Regions from separate parts of the Bacillus sp. Marseille-P3661 genome, predicted to be linked through region 2. Evidence: riboswitches for the same ligand, from Rfam matches in the RefSeq annotation. Region 2 holds a riboswitch; the other holds the start of a gene.
What was found. Region 2 has a riboswitch for S-adenosylmethionine ahead of C1724_RS10415 (alpha/beta hydrolase). Riboswitches for the same ligand answer to the same signal wherever they lie in the genome.

Region 1: linked by a shared signal. The riboswitch ahead of metK (methionine adenosyltransferase) and the one ahead of C1724_RS10415 (alpha/beta hydrolase) in region 2 are both predicted to bind S-adenosylmethionine.

What each region holds. Positions count from the first base shown of each region.
Region 1 is NZ_LT965953.1:619,992-626,353, forward strand. It holds gene pckA (phosphoenolpyruvate carboxykinase (ATP)) at 1-1,312, opposite strand, end outside; SAM riboswitch class I at 1,670-1,834, shown strand; gene metK (methionine adenosyltransferase) at 2,102-3,298, shown strand; gene C1724_RS02805 (cold-shock protein) at 3,544-3,750, shown strand; gene C1724_RS02810 (cold-shock protein) at 3,975-4,175, shown strand; gene C1724_RS02815 (DEAD/DEAH box helicase) at 4,696-6,135, shown strand; gene C1724_RS02820 (gamma carbonic anhydrase) at 6,327-6,362, opposite strand, start outside.
Region 2 is NZ_LT965953.1:2,248,235-2,254,596, forward strand. It holds gene C1724_RS10410 (C-terminal binding protein) at 1-713, opposite strand, end outside; SAM riboswitch class I at 1,070-1,177, shown strand; gene C1724_RS10415 (alpha/beta hydrolase) at 1,307-2,083, shown strand; gene C1724_RS10420 (polysaccharide deacetylase family protein) at 2,128-2,724, opposite strand; gene C1724_RS10425 (3'-5' exonuclease) at 2,915-3,841, shown strand; gene C1724_RS10430 (ketopantoate reductase family protein) at 3,879-4,808, opposite strand; gene C1724_RS10435 (HAD family hydrolase) at 4,938-5,732, opposite strand; gene C1724_RS10440 (hypothetical protein) at 5,806-6,099, opposite strand; gene parC (DNA topoisomerase IV subunit A) at 6,297-6,362, opposite strand, start outside.

The sequences.
Region 1 (6,362 bases), 1.6 Mb from region 2:
GTTTCCCTACACCATATTCTCCGCCAGTCCAGCCAGTGTTAACAAGAAAAACACTTGTCTGATATTGATCAATTTTTTCTCCAAGCATTTCTGCATAAACTGAAGCTGCTCTTGGTAAGAAAGGTGAACCGAAGCAAGTAGAGAATACAGCTTGAGGTTCTGTGATTCCACGCTCAGTTCCAGCTAATTTACTCGTATATCCACTGATGAAGTGGTACATTGCTTGTTCTTTAGTCAAACGACTGATTGGAGGTAATACACCACTAGCGTCTGCAGTTAAAAAGATGATTGTATTTGGATGGCCAGCAATACTAGGGTCTACAATATTATCAAGTGCTTGCATAGGATAAGCAGCACGAGTATTTTCAGTTAATGTAGCATCATCATAATCTGCTATTCTACTATTTTCATTAAGTACAACGTTTTCTAAGACAGAGCCAAAACGAATAGCATCCCAAATTTGCGGTTCTTTTTCTTGAGAAAGATTGATGCATTTTGCATAGCATCCGCCTTCAATGTTAAAGACACCGTTGTTTGACCAACCATGCTCATCATCACCGATTAAGCGACGAGTTGCCTCAGCAGAAAGGGTTGTTTTACCGGTTCCAGATAACCCGAAAAATAAAGCAACATCACCCTCTTGGCCAACGTTAGCAGAACAATGCATTGGTAAAACATGTTTTTCTGGTAATAAATAATTCATTACTGAAAAAATTGATTTTTTCATCTCGCCTGCATATTCTGTACCACCAATTAGGACAACTTTGCGTTCAAATGAAATAATAATGAATGTTTCTGACGCTGTACCATCAACAGCAGGATCAGCTTTGAAGTTTGGCGCAGAAATAACTGTAAATTCAGCTTCATGTGTTTTAAGTTCTTCTTCTGTAGGGCGGATAAATAGCTGGTGTGCAAACAGATTATGCCAAGCAGATTCATTGATTACTTGCATTGGTAAACGGTATTTTGGATCTGCACCTGCGAAACCCTTGAAACAGAATATTTCGCCTTGAACATGTAAATAGTGCAACACTTTTTGATATAATGCATCGAAAACCTCAGGTGAGATTGGTTGGTTAACGGAACCCCAATCAATGCTGTCTTTTGAAGATGCTTCTTCAACAATAAATTTATCTTTTGGTGAGCGGCCAGTGTATTTTCCAGTAGTTGCACAAATGGCTCCAGTTGACGTTAAGACGCCTTCTCCGCGGGCTAAAGTTTTTTCAACTAATACTGGAACTGAAGGATTATGATGTACATTTGCCCCGCTAAGTACATCCTTTAATTCGATGCGATTGCTAACTGAATTCATAAACAAAACCATCCTTTTTTAATTTTAGCTTATTCTTATTCTTTATGTTGATTAGTATAACATATTCAAATTAATAGTCTATACTATTTGTGATTTCTTTCACTGATTTGTTAATTTTTTTAATTTTCGGTTTAAATATAGCTTATGTCATTTGAACTCGTAAAGTGAATATGGTTGCTTATATAATAAGGAAAAAATTAATCAAAACTATTCAATCTTATATATAAAGGAGATAACGATTTGTCCAAATAGCATAACCTATAAGGCCAGTATAAGTATTTCTAATTTTTTCTATTTTTGGTGGATATTAATTGACAAGCTGTATACCCTGCGATATTATAGGGCGGAACGGATACTCTCTTATCCCGAGTTGGTGGAGGGGGACAGGCCCTAGGAAACCCGGCAACCGAGACTATTAATGGTAATTTAATTTTTACTCATAAGTAAAAATTAATTGAACAACCTAATAATAGTTATAAGGTGCTAACCTGTGGCAAGGCAATTCGCCTTGAACGATAAGAGTGAAAGGCTAAGACATTTCAAACCTTTCCTCAAAAATGGAAAGGTTTTTATTATACTATCTGAATTAATATGTTATTCCGGATGATAGTATAAGGAAAACTAAAGCTATGCTAAAGGACTTACAGAGCAAGTTTTTCTAATGTTAATCACTAATCACTAAATCAAATAGCAAAAGCCATAATCAAGTTTGTTATAACCACCTCTTAAAAAAGGGAATGAGTACCGTTAACTTGATAATCGATTTTTAATAGGAGGTACATTAAAAAAATGACAAAAAATCGTCGTTTATTTACTTCGGAATCAGTTACAGAAGGACATCCAGATAAGATTTGTGACCAAATATCAGATTCCATTCTTGATGCAATTTTGGCTAATGATCCTAATGCACGTGTAGCTGCCGAAACATCTGTTACTACGGGGTTAGTTTTGGTAGCTGGAGAAATTACGACTACTACATATGTGGATATTCCCAAAATTGTTCGCGATACTGTGAAAAATATAGGCTATACTCGTGCAAAGTATGGATTTGACTATGAAACATGTGCAGTATTAACATCAATTGATGAACAATCACCAGATATAGCCATGGGTGTAGACAAAGCATTAGAAGCACGTGAAGGACAAATGACTGAAGAGGAACTTGATGCAATTGGTGCAGGAGACCAAGGCTTAATGTTTGGGTTTGCTTGTAATGAAACACCTGAATTGATGCCACTTCCTATTTCATTAGCACATAAATTAGCACGTCGTTTAACAGAGGTTCGTAAAAAAGATATTCTTCCTTATTTACGCCCTGATGGTAAAACACAAGTGACTGTAGAATATGATGAAAATGACAAACCAAAACGCATTGATACAATTGTTATTTCTACTCAACATCATCCGGAAATTACTTTAGAACAAATTAAACGTAACTTAATAGAACATGTGATTAAGCCGGTTGTTCCAAGCGAGCTTATTGACGAAAACACAAAGTATTTCATTAACCCAACTGGCCGCTTTGTAATTGGTGGTCCTCAAGGGGATGCTGGTTTAACAGGTCGAAAGATTATTGTAGATACTTACGGTGGATATGCACGTCATGGTGGGGGTGCTTTCTCAGGTAAAGACCCTACAAAGGTTGACCGATCTGCTGCTTATGCAGCTCGGTATGTTGCAAAAAATATTGTTGCGGCAGGACTTGCTGAGAAATGTGAAGTGCAACTTGCTTATGCGATCGGTGTAGCACATCCTGTTTCAATTTCGATTGATACATTTGGAACTGGTAAAGTTTCTGAAGAAAAATTAGTTGAAGTTGTTCGTAATAACTTTGATCTACGTCCAGCTGGAATTATTAAAATGTTAGACCTACGTCGCCCAATTTATAAGAAAACTGCTGCATATGGTCATTTTGGTCGTACTGACATTGATGTGCCATGGGAAGCTACAGATAAGGCTGAAGCTCTAAAAAGTGAAGCTTTATAATATTTTTTTAAGAGGATAAAAAAGCGTTAGTGGCGCTACTTTTTATCCTTTTTCATATTTTTTTAGAGATATTTTTAGCTTCTTGGTATAAATGCCAATTTTAGGTTATAATGTAATAAAGGGACCAATATTTATATCTACTTATTATAAACTACATCACGATGTGTTGTTGTTTTTATAATAAGTTTATTTTTTTACTATAGGTAGGTTCATTATTGAGCCTAATCAATGGAAGGTGTGTTGAAATGGCATTCGGTAGAAGAAACGTTGAAGAGGTTGTCACAGAGGAAACAAAAGTATGGGAATGTACATCCAATGAGTGTAATTGTTGGGTTAGGGATAACTTTAAAAGTAGTGAACAGCCCGTGTGTCCTATTTGTGAAAGTGAAATGAGCGAGACGACCAAAATGTTACAAGTTGTTGAAAACCATAGTAAACATAATTTCAAATAAAAGTAAAAAGAATTGACTTTATTAAAGATATACGATAGTATTTAAAGTACGCTATTAAGTTCGTTTATTAATAATTTGGATATACCTCGTAAGTCGTAACTACAGAAGTGTGGGCGATTTTTATGTTGTCCTCTTCTAGTTACGACTTTTTTGATGCTTGTAACGGAAAATTATGTAAATAAACACTTATGGTGATAATTATAATATAATGGAGGAATTTTCCCATGGTAGCAGGTAAAGTTAAATGGTTTAATGCAGAAAAAGGCTTTGGATTTATCGAAGTTGAAGGTGGAGATGATGTATTCGTACATTTCTCAGCTATTCAAAGCGAAGGCTTTAAGTCTTTAGATGAAGGCCAAAACGTTACTTTTGAAATCGTTGATGGAAATCGCGGACCACAAGCTGCAAACGTTCAAAAGGCATAATTGACTGTAGATAAAGGGTGATACTTTTCTCTAAAAGTATCACTTTTTATTTGTAAGAGAAAATGTATTGTAAGATAATGGCTTATATTTTAATCTAATTTGGGCTAGAGCTTTTTAACTTCGGCTTTCATACATTACCTTCTTGAAAAATCTTCTTAGTTTATTCAACTTTTTTCTTCTAATTTAACAAATCATTCCAATTGTTTAAAATTATTTACTAAAAAATCTTTGGAGAGAGGAGTCGCTAGAAGTAAGTACTTGTTTTTGGTTTTTTAAAATCCTGATTCATAGTGGCGCGGCCGAGGAGCCGTAAAGATGGGAGAGAGGTAGGGCTTCCGTTGTTTTAGGTTTCAACCAAATAATTTCTTAATTTTTAATGAACATTAGGAAAAAATAATAAGAGGTAATGCTAATGGTCTTTGAATTAACATACATTCGAAAAGGCTATGTTCTGCTGAGGACAAGAAATAAAAGTAAATTATATGTAAATAATATGTAAAAAAATAAGGGGGAACTTTTTATGAGTAATTTTAATGATTTTAATATCAGTAAAGAAGTTTTACAAGCTTTATCAAATATGGGATTTGAAGAGCCGAGTCCGATTCAAGCTGAGGCAATTCCTATCGCGATAACTGGTAGAGATATGCTAGGTCAAGCCCAAACTGGTACAGGGAAGACAACAGCATTCGGTGTTCCGATTATTGAACATGTTGATTTAAGTATAAATACAATTCAAGGTCTTGTTCTAGCTCCGACGCGTGAATTAGCGGTACAGGTGGCTGAAGAATTGAATAGAATTGGCCAAGTAAAGGGTGTACGTACGTTGCCTATTTATGGTGGACAAGATATTAATCGCCAAATAAAAGCTCTAAAGAACAAACCGCACATTATTGCAGCGACACCAGGAAGATTGCTTGATCACATTAAGAGGAAAACGATTCGATTAAATCAAATAAAAATGGTTGTTTTAGATGAAGCGGATGAAATGCTTAATATGGGATTTATCGAAGATATCGAGATGATTTTAAGTGAAATTTCAAGCGATCATCAAACGATGTTATTTTCAGCAACTATGCCTAAACGAATTCAAACACTATCTGAAAAATTTATGGATAACCCTGCGCTAGTTAAAATTAAGGCGAAGGAATTAACTGTCAAAAATATTGAACAACATTATATTGAGGTTCAGGAAAAGAAAAAGTTCGATGTACTATGTAATCTTTTGGATATCCAAGATCCTGAGCTTGCGATCGTCTTTGGTCGTACTAAGAAACGTGTAGACGAACTTGTGGAAGGGCTTATTAAACGCGGATATTCGGCAGAGGGCATTCACGGTGATATTCCTCAAGCAAAAAGAGATCAGGTTATTCGCCGTTTTAAAGAACAAACGATAGAAGTAATGGTAGCTACCGATGTGGCGGCTCGAGGTCTTGATATTAGCGGTGTTTCTCATGTATATAACTTTGACATTCCTCAGGATCCTGAAAGTTATGTACACAGAATCGGCAGAACTGGGCGTGCGGGGAAAAAGGGATTGGCTGTAAGCTTTGTAACGCCAAGAGAAACAAGTCAATTAAAAACTATTGAAAATGTTACAAAAACTAAAATCACAAGAAAGCCTATTCCATCTTACGACGATGTTGTTGCGGGGAATCAACAAGCAGCAATTGACCGATTGATGGAGGTAATCGAAAAAGGTGATCACCTCCAACAAAAGCAAGTAGCTGAAAATTTATTGGATGAAGTGGATTCTGTTACTATTGTTGCTGCAGCACTTAGACTTTTAACAAAACAACCTGATGCAACACCAATCGTATTATCTGAAGTTACACCGATACGTGTTAAAAGAGAAAGCTTTAACAATAAACGTAGTAATAGAGATAATCGTGGTGGAAATAGGAATAATACTCGTAGTGGCAGTAGAGAACGAGATAGCCGTAGAAGAAATCGTGCTCGCTAATGGATGGTGAGTTAGGCATTTTTTATAGTGAGGTAAAAAGGCAAACTAAATAAATGTTTAAAATACACATGAGCTTTTTGAAGTCTCATGTGTATTTTTTTGTTTTGATTTGATTAATGTTGTAACCCGGAACGTGTAAGGTAGTAGTGACTTTCTTTGACAGCCTCGAACTCGGCACAGGTTTGTCCCTCTTACCTACCTTGTAAGCCTTTGTAAAATTGACCTTT
Region 2 (6,362 bases):
GGACCTCGAGCAGTATTAATAATAATCGCTTCTTTTTTCATTAACTTGAATTGTTTTTCTCCAATTAAGCCACGAGTTGACTCCATTAAAGGTGTATGAACAGATATATAGTCAGATTGCTCACATAGTTCATCAAGAGTTACTAGCTTTACATTTAAATCATTAGCAACTTGTTCAGGTATGAATGGATCATATGCAATGACATTGATACCGAATGCCTGAGCTTTTTTAGCCAAGGTTTGAGGTATACGGCCAAGACCGGCTAAGCCTAACACACGTCCTCTTAGACGGAAGATTGGTACGCTTACTTTAAAATCCCAATTTCCTCGTTTAACTTCATTATTTAATACTACTGTTTTTCTAGCACAAGACATTAATAGTGCGAATGCATGATCTGAAACTTCATCCATACAATAATCTGTGACATTACCTACAATAACATTATTTTCTGTCGCTGCTGCAATATCAACTGTATTTACACCAACACCATAGCGTGAGACAACTTTTAAATTTGGAAGGCTTTCAAGCACTTTTCTAGAAATCGGAGCGTATTGATTAAGGATACCATCAGCATCCTTTGCCGCTTCAATCACTTCGTCCTCTGTTTTACATTGTGCACGGATTAACTCTGCATCAACAGTAGCAAGCACTTCTTCTTCAGGTGCTAACGTGGAAAATTCAAAATCTGTAATAACTACTTTAAACTTACTCAACTGATTCATCTCCTAATTACATATATTCTTTCTGCGACTAGTATTATGTAGTTTAGTCTAAAATATTCTCCTGAAAATGCGACTAACTCTGTTCTATATAATAAAACAGAGTTTTGAATATTTAAAAACTATTCTTATTTTATAGTAATTTATTTTTTTTATCAATAAATTTGAATGAGTTTTTAAGATTGTCACAATTCATTAATTCCTTATCCACTACGCCTTTAATTACTCAGGATTATATGTACCTCGTATCTTGTTTACTGCAGGATTGTTATATTTAAAATTTGCTAATTGACATGCAGATTTCATCATGTTAGAATAAAACCGATTAAATAAATCGGAAAACTCAATATAGATTATCAAGAGTGGACGAGAGATTTGGCTCACTGACTCCACAGCAACCAGCCTTAAATGGAAAAGGTGCTCCTACCAACAAAGCCAATTGCTTTGGATGATGACGTAATGTTAAAACTCCTTTGCAACCGCGCAAAGGGGTTTTTTATATGCTCTTAAATTCTAATGCCCTTGTTTTAATATAGTTTTCTAAATGATTTTTTAACAATTAAACAACTTAAAGAGGAGAGATTTAGATGATACCAAATGAATATAATGTACTAAAAGGTGCGGAATCTTTTTATATAAAAGGAAATAATACTGGTATTTTACTACTTCATGGCTTTGTTGGAACGCCACAAAGCGTTCAATATATAGGAGAAAAGTATGCTGAAAAGGGATTGACAGTCTTAGCTCCAAGATTAAAAGGTCACGGCACACATTATACAGACCTTAATACTATAAGCTATTACGAATGGATTAACGAATGTATAGATGCATATAACACATTAAAAAAAGAATGTGACCAAGTTTTCATAATTGGTCAATCGATGGGTGGCATACTTGCATTGCACCTTGCAAGTATACTTAAGGATGTAAGTGGAGTTATTACTATAAATGCTGCAATCCACGTACCCGGATATGAAATCTATAGGGGCGCTGAGTCACCTAGATATATTCATGAAGGTACCCCTGATATCAAAGACCAAGCGGTAAACGAAATCACTTACGAGCAGGTACCATTACATTCAATTAAGCAATTACTATCCGTAATTGATCATACAAAAAAGACACTTTACCAGGTAACGTGCCCACTTTTACTTTTTAAATCCTCTATTGACCATGTTGTACCACCAATAAGTACGGATTTTATCTATGATAGTGTCCAATCGCAACATAAGATGATAAAGATACTGAACAATTCCTACCATGTAGCATCTATGGACTATGATAAAAATATCATCATTAATCACACTATTGATTTTATTACCGATGTTAAAAGCCAAAAACAAAAGTATAAACTCCTCCAGTAGGAGTTTATACTTTGATTTAAATACTCTCATCCCTTCTGTTCGAATTAAAAAGTGCAGAAGTCTAGACCTTTAGCACGTATGCCTTTTATAATATGGGGTAAAGCCACCACTGTTTGTTCTAGCTCATGTAGTAAAACAATCGAGCCTGGCCTACTATTTTCAACAACATTATTAACAATCATATAAGGCTGTTCCTTTAATTCCCAATCATATGATGAAATTTCCCACATAATTGGGGTTAACTGTAACCGTTCCAATATATCTAATGTTGCGTCATTATATCTACCAAACGGCGGTCTAAAATAAGAAACTGTTTCTCCAGTAATTTTTTCAATTGACTTCTTACTACTCTTAATCTGTCTGTACTGCTCACTATATGACAATCTAACTAGATCTTTATGATTAATGCTATGTGTACCAATCCTGTGGCCTTCTGCGAGCACTCTTTTCCAAGGCCGTTTTTCATAAAGTAATCGAGATTGCCAAAAGAATACAGCAGGCACCTTTTCTTTTAATAAAATATCTAAGATTGTATTTAAGTTCCTGCTTGGACCATCATCAAATGTCAATACAACTTTATCGTTGTTATTTTTCATTTGTGATACGTTAGTCAACCAGCGGTTATCTTTAAGATCGTACACGATCTCACTTTTAACTACTCAAGGACTATTCATAAAATTCACTCCTAGATTGTGATTTATCCCATCTACACAGAATTTTTTAACTAGCTTAATAGAATCACTGTAATTTGGAATTCAATTGGAAAAACTTTTTACTTTATCTATAAGATTAAAGCCATTTATAATATCATGTTAGGGAAGGGGAGAAAAAATGGCAACTATCAAACAATATGTATTTTTTGATTTTGAAATGCTTTGCTCAAAGCGTGCTATGCCATTCGCAGAAATGGAAGCCATACGTTTAGGTGCTGTTAAATATGACCTTCAAACTAAAGAAATAGAAACTTTTGATCAATATATACGTCCAACTACTTTAGAACCTTTAAGTGATTTTTGCAAATCATTAACGGGTATTCAAGACTCTGATTTGGACCAAGCTAACGGTTTCCCAACAGTGTTTGGACAATTTTTAGATTGGATTAATGGAGTTAAAAAAACCCGCTTTTTTTCTTGGTCAACAAGTGATTTATTACGTTTACAACACGATGCCCAAATGCATAATATCCCTGTAAGTACGATTGCCAAAATTGAAAAACGCTATATCGATTTTCAGGAAATTTTCACGAAAAAGGTATCAAAAACAAATCACTCTGTTGAAAATGCGTTAGGCTTATATAACCTGGAATTTGTTGGCGAAACACATAATCCAATGTACGATTCCTATAATACACTACAATTATATATTAACTTTACACAAGCTCCAAAACAGTCAGAGCTTATCATGTTAAAACAATTCATTTTTATTGACAAAGATGTTAGTGCGATAGACATTAATACCGAGTTGAAATACCAATTTAAGCAAGATATTCAGGATTATTTAACAGACTTAAAGATTATCCATAAAATAAGAGATGCAAAAAAACTGATTAAACGGACAAAAAAAATAGTTCATAAATACGAAAACATTATTACTAATCGTGCTGGGCTATACGATAGCCAGATCATTGAGTGGGTAAAAGAACTACTATCTTTTTATCTAGAACTGATGTCTAATTATGAGTATCACCTTTCATACGGCTCAAAAATTGTCATCCTTCATGAGCAATTAATTAAACCACTCCACAAATTAACAGCTTAAAAATCCGAAATGAACTAATGTTTCGGATTTTTAATTTTCATTCAGACTCAATGATAGAACCATTCTTGAAAGGATGTAGCAATGAATATAGTGCCTTTACATTTGGAGTTGATACACCATATTCTGCTGCAAATTTCAAAACTGCTCCTTGGATACTATCTAACTCAAGTGGCAGGCCTTTTTGAAGATCACGATGCATCGATGATGTCATTGCGGGTGGTAGATTTTGGAGCATTTGAATAATCTGATCACCCATATCCTCTGGTATAAAAACTCCTTTAAGTTTAGCGATTGCCACTATTTCCTTAATCATCTCTTGTAAAAATGAAAAGGTTTCTACATCCTTGATTGCAACTCCAATTGGTTGGCGTAGTGCTGATGTAATCCCACTTAAAGATGTAATAAATATATATTTCCTCCAAATATCAGTTAAAATATTTTCTGACAATGTTACAGTAATGCCAGCTTCTCTCATCTTTTCTTCAAGCTTATTCACCATCTGGGACTTTTCTGAGGTCAATGAACCAAAAATAATATCTTGCATATGACTTGTTTGCACAACATCTCCTTGTGAATTGAGTGTTGTTTCTATTTGGCATAAACCTCCTAGTACATTTTCCTTTCCATACTTTGAAACCAACAAATCAAGATGCTCTACACCATTTAATAGAGGAAGTATTTTTGATCCTTTTTGAACTAATTCACTAATTTGTGGTAGAGCTTCATTTAGATGGTAATTTTTTAAAGATAATATAACTAGATCAGGTTCTTTAATTTGGCTTACGTCTTTTGCCAATGTAGGGCAAATCGAAAAATCTCCGTGAACACTATATACATTTAGACCGTGTTTCTTTAGCTGTTCATATCGTTTGGGGCGTACTAAAAACGTAACCCTATTTCCCTTAAAAGCTAGCTTTCCACCGAAATATCCACCAACTGCACCAGCACCCATTACTACAATATTCATACAAATCCCCCTTTTCCTCGTTACTCACATATTTATGAGCAATTATTAAACAAATATACTACAATTCTAAATGTCGCTGCACAACAATTAAAGTCTTTTTATAGAATAAGTATATTATGGGGGTAACTCTTATTGATCGGTTTTCACTCCGATTAATTCGTAAATTGCATCTGCTACTGTTTCTACAACATGAGTAGCTGCTTTTTTTACATCCTGATGGGCAGTAGCCATCGCAAAGCTGTGCTCAGTCAATTGAAACATTGGTATATCATTAAAAGAATCCCCAATACATGCAATTTCCTCTTGATTGATATCAAGGTGGTCAAGCAAAATAAGAATGGCATTACCTTTGCTTATATTCTTTGGAACAATATCCAGTATTTTCGATTCAGATATATAGGCATCCATTACGTTGGGATACTGCTCAGTCAGCTCTTTGTGTAGCTTACATATTTGTTCCTCTGTTCCATTAAGAATTAACTTTGATGGAAAGATAGTTTTTCCTATTTTATTTAACAAATTTTTTTCTTCTAGTACAGGACTAAACAATCTTTCTTCAATCTTTATTATATGCTCCGTTCTTTCTTCCACATATTCTTTATCGATCGTTGAGAGAAAAGTAATTAGATTTTCTTTTTTAATTCGCTCATATAATTCTATTGCTACTTCAGGCGGAAATGTAGTTTCATGTAGTTGTTTTTCCTCGACGGTATAAATAAAGCCGCCATTTTGACTAATACGATGGAATTTTGATCCTAACATATTTGCAACAGCTTTAATATCGATATCCTTTCGACCTGATGCAAGGCAAAAATCTATGCCTTGCTGTAAAGCCATATTTACAGCTTGTTTATCCTTTATACTTATTTCATTTTTCTCGGTTAATAAGGTTCCATCCAGATCACAGATTATCATTTTAATCATAAAAAAATGCTCCTAACTCTATTCAATAAAGAAAAGGCTTCAAACGTAATGAAAGCCTTCTCGATTTACTTCACTATTTTTTTAGATCAGGCGCAAACTCATTCGCCATTTCGATTAATGGTTTTAATCGACCTGCATTTAAAGATGTATTTACTGAATCTTCATTAAGGCTTAAACGGGTTTGCTTTGGCTCAGTTTTAATGTTTTTAAAAAAACTAACAGTGATCCCTGCTGCTAGTATACTCAAGATGGTAATAATCCAAGGTGTTTGACTTCTTTTCTTTTGCTGCAGTCCAAATATTTGTAAAAATCCACTACCAAATTTTTGCATATTCAACAGATTAATTACTTGTTGTATCACATTCATTTTACCCCTTCTCTCTTTCTATTCGAGTATGTCTAGGTTATTCAACATTATTTTGTGTAAATTCACTTTATTTATTTAAACTACCTAAAACTTTCAGGATATGTACTTGGTTTTGAATGTGAAACATTTCAGAAAATATAACTTGTAGAAAAGCACCGCCACTATCATAGAGCGGTGCTTAAACTTTCATAAATATACTACTCTTTCCCCTCGTCTATGGGTTCTGTATCCTTTGAGACTATCCATACTTCTTTAATACTTCC